DNA from 3 places in the Aeribacillus sp. FSL K6-2848 genome. Region 2 is predicted to be linked to each of the others. Evidence: riboswitches for the same ligand, from Rfam matches in the RefSeq annotation. Region 2 holds a riboswitch; each other region holds the start of a gene.

Evidence for each region. A riboswitch is a leader RNA that binds a small molecule or an ion and turns the genes downstream of it on or off. The one in region 2 is predicted to bind S-adenosylmethionine.
Region 1: another riboswitch for S-adenosylmethionine. It lies ahead of NSS70_RS06120 (bifunctional homocysteine S-methyltransferase/methylenetetrahydrofolate reductase); the one in region 2 lies ahead of NSS70_RS17580 (2,3-diketo-5-methylthiopentyl-1-phosphate enolase).
Region 3: another riboswitch for S-adenosylmethionine. It lies ahead of metK (methionine adenosyltransferase); the one in region 2 lies ahead of NSS70_RS17580 (2,3-diketo-5-methylthiopentyl-1-phosphate enolase).

What each region holds. Positions count from the first base shown of each region.
Region 1 covers NZ_JBBOQQ010000001.1:1,220,383-1,223,913, reverse strand. Annotated here, with positions in the region: gene NSS70_RS06140 (DegV family protein) at 1-609, shown strand, start outside; gene NSS70_RS06135 (DUF3941 domain-containing protein) at 641-772, shown strand; gene NSS70_RS06130 (HPr family phosphocarrier protein) at 1,116-1,394, shown strand; gene NSS70_RS06125 (YajQ family cyclic di-GMP-binding protein) at 1,556-2,047, shown strand; SAM riboswitch class I at 2,150-2,271, shown strand; gene NSS70_RS06120 (bifunctional homocysteine S-methyltransferase/methylenetetrahydrofolate reductase) at 2,380-3,531, shown strand, end outside.
Region 2 covers NZ_JBBOQQ010000001.1:3,631,045-3,634,575, forward strand. Annotated here, with positions in the region: gene NSS70_RS17570 (methylthioribulose 1-phosphate dehydratase) at 1-27, opposite strand, end outside; gene NSS70_RS17575 (2-hydroxy-3-keto-5-methylthiopentenyl-1-phosphate phosphatase) at 24-713, opposite strand; gene NSS70_RS17580 (2,3-diketo-5-methylthiopentyl-1-phosphate enolase) at 710-1,933, opposite strand; SAM riboswitch class I at 2,011-2,116, opposite strand; gene yfkAB (radical SAM/CxCxxxxC motif protein YfkAB) at 2,286-3,407, shown strand; gene NSS70_RS17590 (YfkD famly protein) at 3,465-3,531, opposite strand, start outside.
Region 3 covers NZ_JBBOQQ010000001.1:1,077,895-1,081,425, forward strand. Annotated here, with positions in the region: gene pckA (phosphoenolpyruvate carboxykinase (ATP)) at 1-796, opposite strand, end outside; SAM riboswitch class I at 1,065-1,256, shown strand; gene metK (methionine adenosyltransferase) at 1,462-2,667, shown strand; gene NSS70_RS05505 (phosphatase PAP2 family protein) at 2,717-3,247, opposite strand; gene NSS70_RS05510 (gamma carbonic anhydrase) at 3,420-3,531, opposite strand, start outside.

The DNA.
Region 1 (3,531 bases), 2.4 Mb from region 2:
TTGTCCGGTACATATCAAACTGCCGTTATGGTTCAGCAGCAATTGCTTGAAAAATATCCGAATTGGAAACTGCAAATTATCGATTCGAAATGTGCTTCACTTGGGTATGGACTTGCTGTCCGCTACACCATTCAATTAGCAAAACAAGGACTTGATTTAGAACAAATGGCAAATGCAGTAAAAGAGTATTGCAGTCATATGGAGCACATTTTTACAGTTGATCGCCTGGAATATTTGGCTCGCGGCGGGAGAATCAGCAAAACATCTGCGTTTGTTGGCGGACTGCTTAATATCAAGCCGCTTTTGCATGTCGAAGAAGGAAAGCTGATCCCGCTGGAAAAAATCCGCGGGAAAAAGAAGCTTTACCGGAGAATTCTTGAGCTGATGGAAGAGCGTGGAGACGGATTGAGTGAACAGACAATCGCCATCAGCCATGGTGATGATGAAGAAGCAGCTCTCGAATTAAAACAATTAATTGAAGAAACGTTTCATCCAAAAGAAATTATCATCCATACGATCGGTGCTGTCATTGGTGCACACTCTGGCCCCGGCACCCTTGCTGTATTTTTTCTAAATAAACATATTCAAGAAGCTTCATGGAAATCATAAGTATATAACAGTATGGAAAGGAGCTTCCTGAATGTCCAAAACAAGCGATAATGATAAAAAAGCTGTAGACAACAATGCAAAACGACACGAAAAAAATCTATTGAAGGAAAAAAATCGAGAGCTTGGAAAACGGCAATACTCAAAGAAAACGGATCATTTATAATGCCCGCCTGTCGGGCTTTTTCTTTTTTTGAAATATCTCTAAAGGCGAGTCTTCCACCTCTTCTATCCGGACGTTCTGAAAGAAAAAGACGCTTTCTTATCTTACAGTATGCATCTTTTCTCTAGCTTTTGTTTTCATTTTTGTCTAATAAAACATGGGGCGGGGCAATAACTTTCAATTTGATTAGACCATTCATTTCATTAAAAAACAGAGAAATCCAGAACGTTTCCATATTCGAAAGCGGAGGTCATTTTTTTATATGTAAGAGGAAATGACAAACATGTGGGAATCTATCCTTTATTAATGTAAGATATTGTAAAATAAGTATACAAGAGGTGGCACAATGAAGAAACATGAAATTTCCGTGTATCTTACAAAAGAGATGGAGCCGGAATATGTCATTTCCCTTGTCCATGAAGCGATTAAATTTAACAGCTACATTTTATTCCAAACAAAAAAGCTCCAATTAAATGCGAAAAGCGTTTTAAGCATGCTCGGTTTTTCCGCCTTTTTAGAAGGTCATGTAGTCATCAGCGCTGAAGGAGAAGATTCGCTCGAAGCAGTAAAAAACTTACAAAACTTTCTTTCCCCTAAATGTTCCAAAGCGACATCTTTAGCATAATTTTATTTAAGCGCACTTAAACTTCTGCCAGCTATTATTTTCCTTACCGTTGCTTTAAGTAACGGTTTTTTCATTTAATTTGCGAGGAACCCCTAAAAGAGTTGTTCAACTGAACGACATTCACTATAATGAATGTAAATAACGTTATTGGAGGTAAAAAGTTGGCTAAGGAGAATTCATTTGACATCGTCTCAAAAGTGGATATTGCCGAAGTGAACAATTCCATTCAAATGGCGAAAAAAGAAATTGTAAACAGATATGATTTCAAAGGATCTAAAAGCGATATATCCCTAGAAAAAGATGAGCTTGTGCTAATCTCTGACGATGAATATAAGCTGAATCAACTAAAAGATGTATTAGTAAGCAAAATGATTAAACGCGGTGTCGCAACCAAGAATATTCAGTACGGGAAAATCGAAAAGGCTTCAGGAGGCACTGTCAGACAAAGAGCCAAACTTGTCAACGGAATTGACAAAGAAAACGGGAAAAAGATCAATGCGCTGATCAAAAATACCGGGCTAAAAGTAAAAAGCCAAATTCAAGACGACCAAGTCCGGGTAAGCGGCAAAAGCAAGGACGATTTGCAAAAAGTGATTGCAGCTGTGAAAAGCGCCGACTTGCCGATCGACGTACAATTTATTAATTTTCGCTAGCATTTGCCCTGTTCACAAAATTGAAATTTTATATTGATTATTTTGATAAAATTCGTTAAATTAGGATTAATCCGTTGTTTTAAAATTTCATACGGTAAAGCGTTCTTATCAAGAGAAGCGGAGGGACTGGCCCGATGAACCTTCAGCAACCGGATTACCCAAAAACTTTGGGTACCAAGGTGCTAAATCCAGCGATGCGTAAATTTGCGCTCGGAAGATAAGAAGAAGGGGAAAATGTTCAAGAAAAAGTCTTCTTCTTAGAAGGCTTTTCTTTTTTATATAGGTGTTCGCCTCCTTGCAGGCGCCTATTTCATTTGATTGGAGGACTTTTTATGGGGCTTTTACAAGATTTACAGAATCATATATTAATTGCCGACGGAGCAATGGGGACTCTACTATACTCATTCGGAATAGACAGATGCTTTGATGAGCTAAACGTTTCAAAACCGGAAGAAATAGAACGGATTCATTCAGCCTATTTAGACGCAGGCGCAACTGTTATTCAAACAAATACATACGGCGCCAATCGCATAAAGCTTGCCAGATATGGGCTGGAAGATGATATAAAGATCATCAACCAAAAAGGGGTTGAACTTGCAAAGAGGGCGTTACAAAAAGCGGAAAACAAAGGGTATGTCATCGGAACAATCGGCGGCATCCGTTCGTTTCAAAAAAGCGCCTTCACGCTATCTGACATTGCCGAAAATTTTCGTGAGCAGCTTCATGTCCTTTTATCCGAAAACGTAGATGGCATTATTTTAGAAACCTATTACGACTTGGAAGAACTGAAAACCGTTTTGCAAATAGCTAGAAAAGAAACGGATTTGCCCATTATCACAAATGTTTCTTTGCACGAACAAGGCGTCTTTCAAAATGGAACAAGATTGGCAGACGGTTTGAAAATGCTTGAAGAACTTGGTGCAGATATTGTCGGCCTCAATTGCCGTTTAGGCCCTTATCATATGCTGCAATCTCTGGAAGAAGTGCCGCTGTTTGAACATGCCTTTTTATCCGCTTTTCCAAACGGCAGCCTGCCAAGGTATGAAAACGGAAGATTAGTTTATGAATCAGATGAACACTATTTTTATGAAGCGGCTCTTCAATTCCGAAAACAAGGTGTCCGGCTTCTCGGCGGATGCTGCGGAACCGCGCCGAAACATATTCGGGCAATGGCTGAAGCTGTATCAAACCTCCCTCCTGTCACAGAGAAAGAAGTAAAAGAACGAAATGTTCCAATTCATGTTTTACCTATGAAAGAAAGTCAAGAAACTCCTCTCCCAGATATTGCAAAAAACAGACGCTCAGTGATTGTAGAATTGGACCCGCCGAAAACGCTCGGCTTGGAAAAATTTTTAACAGGAGCAAAAGCGTTGAAAAAAGCGGGGATTGATGCAATTACGCTTGCGGATAATTCCCTTGCTACACCAAGAATCAGCAATGTTGCTTGCGCAAAAATTGTGAAAAGCCGTTTCCAGCTTCGCCCG
Region 2 (3,531 bases):
ATGAACACGAGTTAAAACGACACTCATTTTGCGCCACCTTTTTCTTCTATGAAATTTGTTTTGTTTATTGTCTTCTCTAAAATGTCAATACAGTCGTAAAATGTTTCGAAAGATTGATAAGGAATAGAAAATTCTTGACATTTTTTTGATAAATAATCACGTGCAATAACTGTATCTGCAATCTTCGCGGCTTCTAAATCTGTGACGGAATCCCCGATGATGATGGAATGAGTGTCAGCATTTGCAATTTGCCGAATAATTGTCGGTTTGCAGCACCCACAATTTTGGTTGGGACATTTTTCATCACACGTATAAGGCCAATGAATGGTGATCGTTTCTCCGCTAAAATCCGCTTTATTGCAAAACAGTGCGGTAATAGAATCAAAAGGCTGCAACAGCGGTTTAATAAAAAAATCGATTCCGCCGCTGACAATGTATAAAGGAATGTTCATGTTTTTCGCATAATGAACAAAGTCGCGAAATCCTTCCCTTATTTCTGCAGTTTCTAAAATATAGTGAATGATGTCACCCTTTAAAGAAGATGGAAGAAGTGCAAACATCTTGCCGACTCCTTCCTGAATACTAATCGACTGGGAAAGGACGCCATCCTTCAATTGCTCCCACTCTTTTGGAGCGAAACGCTTCATGATGCTAACGATGTTATCTTTTTTTGTCACCGTTCCATCAAAATCACAAAATATTACTGGCTTCAATTGGACGGTGCCTCCTTCCATCCCCAGAGCCGAATTGCTTTTTGTAATTCTATGTCTTCAGCTGCTTCATTAAGGGGAACACCCCGGGAAACAGCGTCAACTGCCTGACGGAAAGCTTTTCCTCCGCCTTTAGCACCTTGCGGGTGACCGTGAACACCGCCTCCTGCATTAATGACGCAATCTTTTCCAAAATCATGAATTAAAATGGGAACAAGACCCGGGTGAATGCCAGCAGATGGAACAGGAAAAACTGGTTTTAAAACTGATTCCTTCACCAATTCTTCTTTCACTTTTAAAACTTTGTCACGCTCCAATGCAACGCTGCCATATGGTGAAGGGAACAACGAAAAATCTGCTCCAGCAATTCTTATCAATTTTCCAAGCAATAAGGAATGAGAGAGCCCATATTTTTCGGATGAAGTAAACGATCCGCTAAACGCCGGATGAGCCATAATTGGGAGGGCGATTTCATCATCTTCCCTTAATGCTTGCAGCACATCGAGGCCATATGTAAAAACATTAAATAGCAAAATATCGGCACCTAATTCTTTTGCTTTTCTTGCCTTATCTTTCAATTCAAATGTTTTTCCCGTCAAATTGACCGCATACAAAGTTCGGTGCCCTTTTTCTTGATACACGTTATCAAGAACTTTTTTGCCTTCCTTTATTCTTGTTTCAAATGATGTGAGCGAATTTTCAAAAAGTATTTCGTCATCCTTTACTAAGTCGACGCCCCCGAGAGCCTGCTCCCGCAATTGGGCAAGAAGGTAATCCATATCACGTCCAATTACACCTTTAAAGATGCTCATCACTAACGGTCTGTCGTAAACGCCAAGTTTTTCTCGTAACCCCTGAATTCCAAATCGAGGACCTGGAAAATACCGAAAGATCTCATCGTCAAACTGCAAATCTAGTAATTTTATTTCTCCATCTAGTGATAATTTTCCAAAAGTTGTCGTTAAGATGGCAGGAATGTCTTTAGAAAAGTTTTCTCCCGGAAAGCGAATGTGAAGCTGTGCAATCGTTTTGCCGGAGGATGGATCCTCGCCTGTTTCTTTTATTTCAACCACTTGTCCTTTATGCTTTTTTAACTGCTCTTGCACTAAAAGAGGAAGGTCAGTCCACGAACCTACCGTTAATCCAAGAGCAATGCCTTCTGCTTTTTTTTCTAAATCTTCTCGTTTCGCAATGATTTGGTATACTGCTGTTACGTGACCCATTTTTTCAATCCTCTTCATTAAATATTGTTATATAAATAAAACCTCTTCAATAAGAAGAGGTTTTTTGTCAAAACAACTTCTTATCTTTCAACATCTCTGTTGGGAGAATTAGCACCGTGCTCATCATATGAGTCGGTTGCCGGGCTTCATTGGGCTCATCCCTCCACCTGCTCTTGATAAGAGTTTTATTATTAACTTTATAATTCTTATTCATTTACTTGGATTATGCCACTATCCTTCCACCCTGTCAACACTTTTTTACATCATATTCGATTCAAATTCGCTTACATTTTTCTGATGGCATGCTACAATTATTTAATGGTGCAGTTTAATTAAAGGAGAAATGATTTTTATGGAAACTTATACAACCCTCAAAAAGATTACTCCTTCCTATGATCCTTGGGAAGCTTATTTAGATATGAAGGAATACGGTGAATTAACATTATCAAATATAGAATTTACCACCACCACAATCTGCAATATGCGATGTGAGCATTGCGCTGTAGGATACACTTTATCTCCGAAAGATCCGGAAGGGCTGCCGCTCGATTTACTTTTAAAAAGGCTAGACGAAGTGCCGACATTGCGATCCCTTTCGATTACCGGCGGGGAGCCGATGCTTTCGATAAAATCTGTGGAAAATTATGTCGTTCCCATTTTAAAATACGCACATGAACGCGGGATACGAACCCAAATCAATTCCAATTTAACATTGGACTTGAAACGCTATGAAAAAATTATCCCGTATTTAGATGTTTTGCATATTTCCCATAACTGGGGAACAGTCGATGATTTTGTTGAAGCCGGATTTGCAATGATGAAAAAGAAGCCTCCATATAAAGAACGTGCAAAATATTTTGAACGAATCATTGAAAACTCTAGAGCTCTGGCTGAAGCGGGAGTAATTGTTTCAGCGGAGACGATGCTGAATAAACGGACGGTTCCTCATCTTGAAAAAATCCATAGACAAATTGTAGACGAAATGAAATGTCAACGCCATGAGGTGCATCCAATGTATCCAAGTGATTTCGCTAGCAATCTTGAAACGCTCAGCTTGGATGAGATACGCGAAGCAATTCATAAGCTTTTGGATATCCGCGACGAATCAGTGTGGATGCTGTTTGGAACACTCCCGTTTTACGCTTGCAGCGACAATGAGGAAGATTTAGCATTGCTGAAGCGATTGAGAGAAAGCAAAAACGTGACTGTTCGAAATGACCCTGACGGCAGATCCCGTCTCAATGTCAATATTTTTACAGGGGACATTATTGTGACAGATTTCGGCGATGTACCGCCGCTTGGAAACATCAAAAAAGATACTCTTTTATCAGCCTATGAAAAATGGATGCAATCCCCGATTGCCCAACAGCTGAATTGCCATTGTCCAAACGTAGCGTGTCTTGGACCGAATCTTTTAGTGAAAAATAGTTATTACCGAGACTTAGATTTTACAAAAAGAAAAGCGCGCATATAAATAAAAGGGCTTGGGCTTCTTTCGGCAATATATTTGCCTTTCGCCCGCCCTTTTCTATTATCTAGGCTGATTGGTAATAAGAAAGTGGAAGGATGCCCGATCCTGCACAGGAATCCATGCTCCA
Region 3 (3,531 bases), 2.6 Mb from region 2:
TAAAAATACCAGATGAAGACCAGCCGTGTTCATCATCACCAATTAATCGGCGTTTTGGATCGGCGGAAAGTGTTGTTTTGCCTGTTCCCGATAAACCGAAAAAGAGCGCGACATCGCCTTCTTGACCGACATTGGCGGAGCAGTGCATTGAAAATATATCTCTTTCTGGAAGCAGGAAGTTCATGACGGAAAAGATAGACTTTTTCATCTCGCCTGCATATTCAGTTCCGCCGATCAGGATTATTCTCTTTTCAAAAGAAATAATGATAAATGCTTCTGAGTTCGTTCCATCCACAGCTGGATCTGCTTTAAAGGAAGGAGCGGAAACAATCGTAAACGGATTTTTATGCTCCTTTAAATCGTCTTGGCTTTTCGGACGGATAAACAGTTGGCGAGCAAATAAATTTTGCCACGCCAATTCATTGACCACTTGAATTGGAAGACGATATTTTTTGTCAGCTCCGGCAAATCCGTTAAAAACATAAATTTCATCTCTATTTTTTAAATATTGTATGACTTTTAAGTACAGTTTTTCAAAAACTTCTGATGAAATTGGCTTGTTGACGGGTCCCCAATCAATTAAATGCTTGACAGAATCTTCTTCAACGATGAATTTATCTTCTGGTGACCGGCCGGTATATTTGCCTGTTGTAACCGAAACTGCACCTGTATTTGTTAAAAAACCTTCTTTCCTAGCTAAAACTTTTTCTACAAGTCGTGCGACTGGTAAATTATGATATGCATTTGGTCCGCTGATCAACGAAGCTAATTCATTTGATACATCTACAATATTCATATACATACCATCCTTTTTTTGCATATTTGAAATGGTTTTATAGAAATAGTATAACACATTCGAAAAAATAATCCATCCTATTTATCGATTTTTGAAAATAATGTTTTTACTATATATTTTGCCTTCATTTTTGGGCATCATACGAATCATGATTGATCAGCTGATCCTGAAATAATGGATATCAGATGATTTGGAAAATTACAGAGAAGCTTTATTTATTGTTGACAAGTACTTTTTTGCTCCTGTATGATATACATTTGAACGGATACTCTTATCCCGAGTTGGCGGAGGGACAGGCCCTATGAAGCCCAGCAACCGGCTCGTTGAAAGAAGACAGTAGAATATGGCTTTCAAAATCGCGGTATTCTATGGACATACAACATGATGCGAAAGAATTCCATATTCATAGACGAGCAATGGTGCTAACCTGATGCAAGGTTATATCCTTGAACGATAAGAGTGAAAGGCAATGATGTTTATAACAACCTTTCCTCTGGCAGGGAAGGTTTTTTCTATGTATAAGAGAAATCTCGTTTAGCCAAGTTTTTCTTATCGTACGCAATTTTGATATGTATACAATAGTGGCGAGGGAATGAGTTCCGTGTCAATGTCAAGGAGTGTAGCACTCCATAAACATCATTTTAAGTTTGAGGAGGATGCAGTAAATGACAAAAAAGCGCCGTCTGTTTACATCTGAATCCGTAACGGAAGGGCATCCGGACAAAATTTGCGACCAAATTTCAGATGCGATTTTAGATGCCATTTTAGAAAAAGATCCGAACGCACGTGTAGCTTGCGAAACATCTGTCACAACCGGACTTGTATTAGTCAGTGGAGAAATTACGACAAGCACGTATGTGGATATACCAAAAATTGTGCGAGAAACGGTCAAAGAGATCGGCTATACGAGAGCTAAATACGGTTTTGATGCTGAAACTTGTGCTGTTTTAACATCAATTGATGAGCAATCACCCGATATTGCTGCAGGGGTGGATAAAGCTTTAGAAGCGCGAGAAGGACAAATGACTGATGAAGAAATTGAAGCGATTGGCGCTGGAGATCAAGGGTTAATGTTCGGTTTTGCATGCAATGAAACGAAGGAATTAATGCCTCTCCCGATTTCCATTGCCCATAAGCTTTCACGCCGGCTTACAGAAGTTAGAAAAAGCGAAGAAATTCCTTATTTGCGTCCGGACGGAAAGACGCAAGTTACGGTAGAATATGATGAAAATGAACAGCCGGTTAGAATTGACACAATTGTCATATCGACTCAACACCATCCGGAGGCAACTTTAGAACAAATTAAGCAGGATATTAAAGAAAAAGTAATTGATCTGGTTGTTCCAAAAGAACTGATCGATGAAGAAACAAAATATTTCATCAACCCTACCGGACGTTTCGTTATTGGCGGACCACAAGGAGATGCAGGATTAACGGGACGAAAAATCATTGTCGATACTTACGGAGGCTATGCGCGCCATGGCGGAGGAGCTTTCTCAGGAAAAGATCCGACGAAGGTAGACCGATCTGCAGCTTATGCGGCTCGTTATGTAGCGAAAAATATTGTCGCAGCCGGACTTGCAGACAAATGCGAGGTTCAGCTGGCCTATGCAATTGGTGTAGCGAAACCTGTCTCTATTTCTGTTGATACGTTCGGTACTGGCAAAGTAAGCGAAGATGTTTTAGTTGAATTAATTCGCAATAACTTTGATTTGCGCCCAGCTGGCATTATAAAAATGCTTGACTTGCGCCGCCCGATTTACAAACAGACAGCTGCTTACGGTCATTTCGGACGCAACGATCTAGATTTGCCATGGGAACGCACAGATAAAGCGGAAGCTTTGCGCGAACAAGCTCATCAATATTTGTAAAATAAAAAAGGTGTCCAATGCGATGCATGCATTAGACACCTTTTTGCTTTTACGGTCCGAATGCGACAAAACAGATGGTGCCTGCTGAAGCTCCTAGAACTATTCCCGCCAGCACATCTGAAGGGTAGTGTAGGCCAAGAAAAATTCTTGATAGTGCCACACTGAATGCGAGAGGAAGCAAAATCCATGTTAAGGCTGGAAAAAAGAGCAAAAATGGTGTTGCCACTGAAAATACAGCTGTCGTATGTCCAGAAGGAAATGAATGGTCAGTTAACGGATTTTCTAACACTTTTGTTTCAAATAATGTAAGATAAGGCCGTCTGCGTGGATAAATTCTTTTCACAATGAAAACCGGAATATGACTGAAAAAAAGAGCAGCTGAACTTGCCAAGGCAACAGTTTTTACAGGTTCATTAAAAAATAACATCAGCATTAAACATGTTGCAATTGAAAAAACAGCCCCTCCTAAATGAGTAATATACCGAAAATAAACATTCAGTCCTTTTCGTTCAAAATGCGAATTAATCAGTTTGAACAACTTGCACTCAAATTGGTAAAGCTGATTCAGCAGTCTGCCCATGTTAAAGTTCCTCTTTTCAAAAAGCAAAAATTCTTATAAAAAATTTTCTCTCATATTTATGTAAACTTCAACAAATCTAATAAAAATTTTACAAAATTTTAAAAATACATGAAGCTGCCCGGTAAAGAATGACATTTGAAAGAGAAAGTTTTAAAATGTTTTTATAAGCAATTTATATGTTGTTCATACGAGCAATATTTTTATAATATTGAGCTTTTTCGATATACTCGCGACGGATGCGTTCCATATCTTGAAGATCTTCTTCTGTTAATTCTCTAATCACT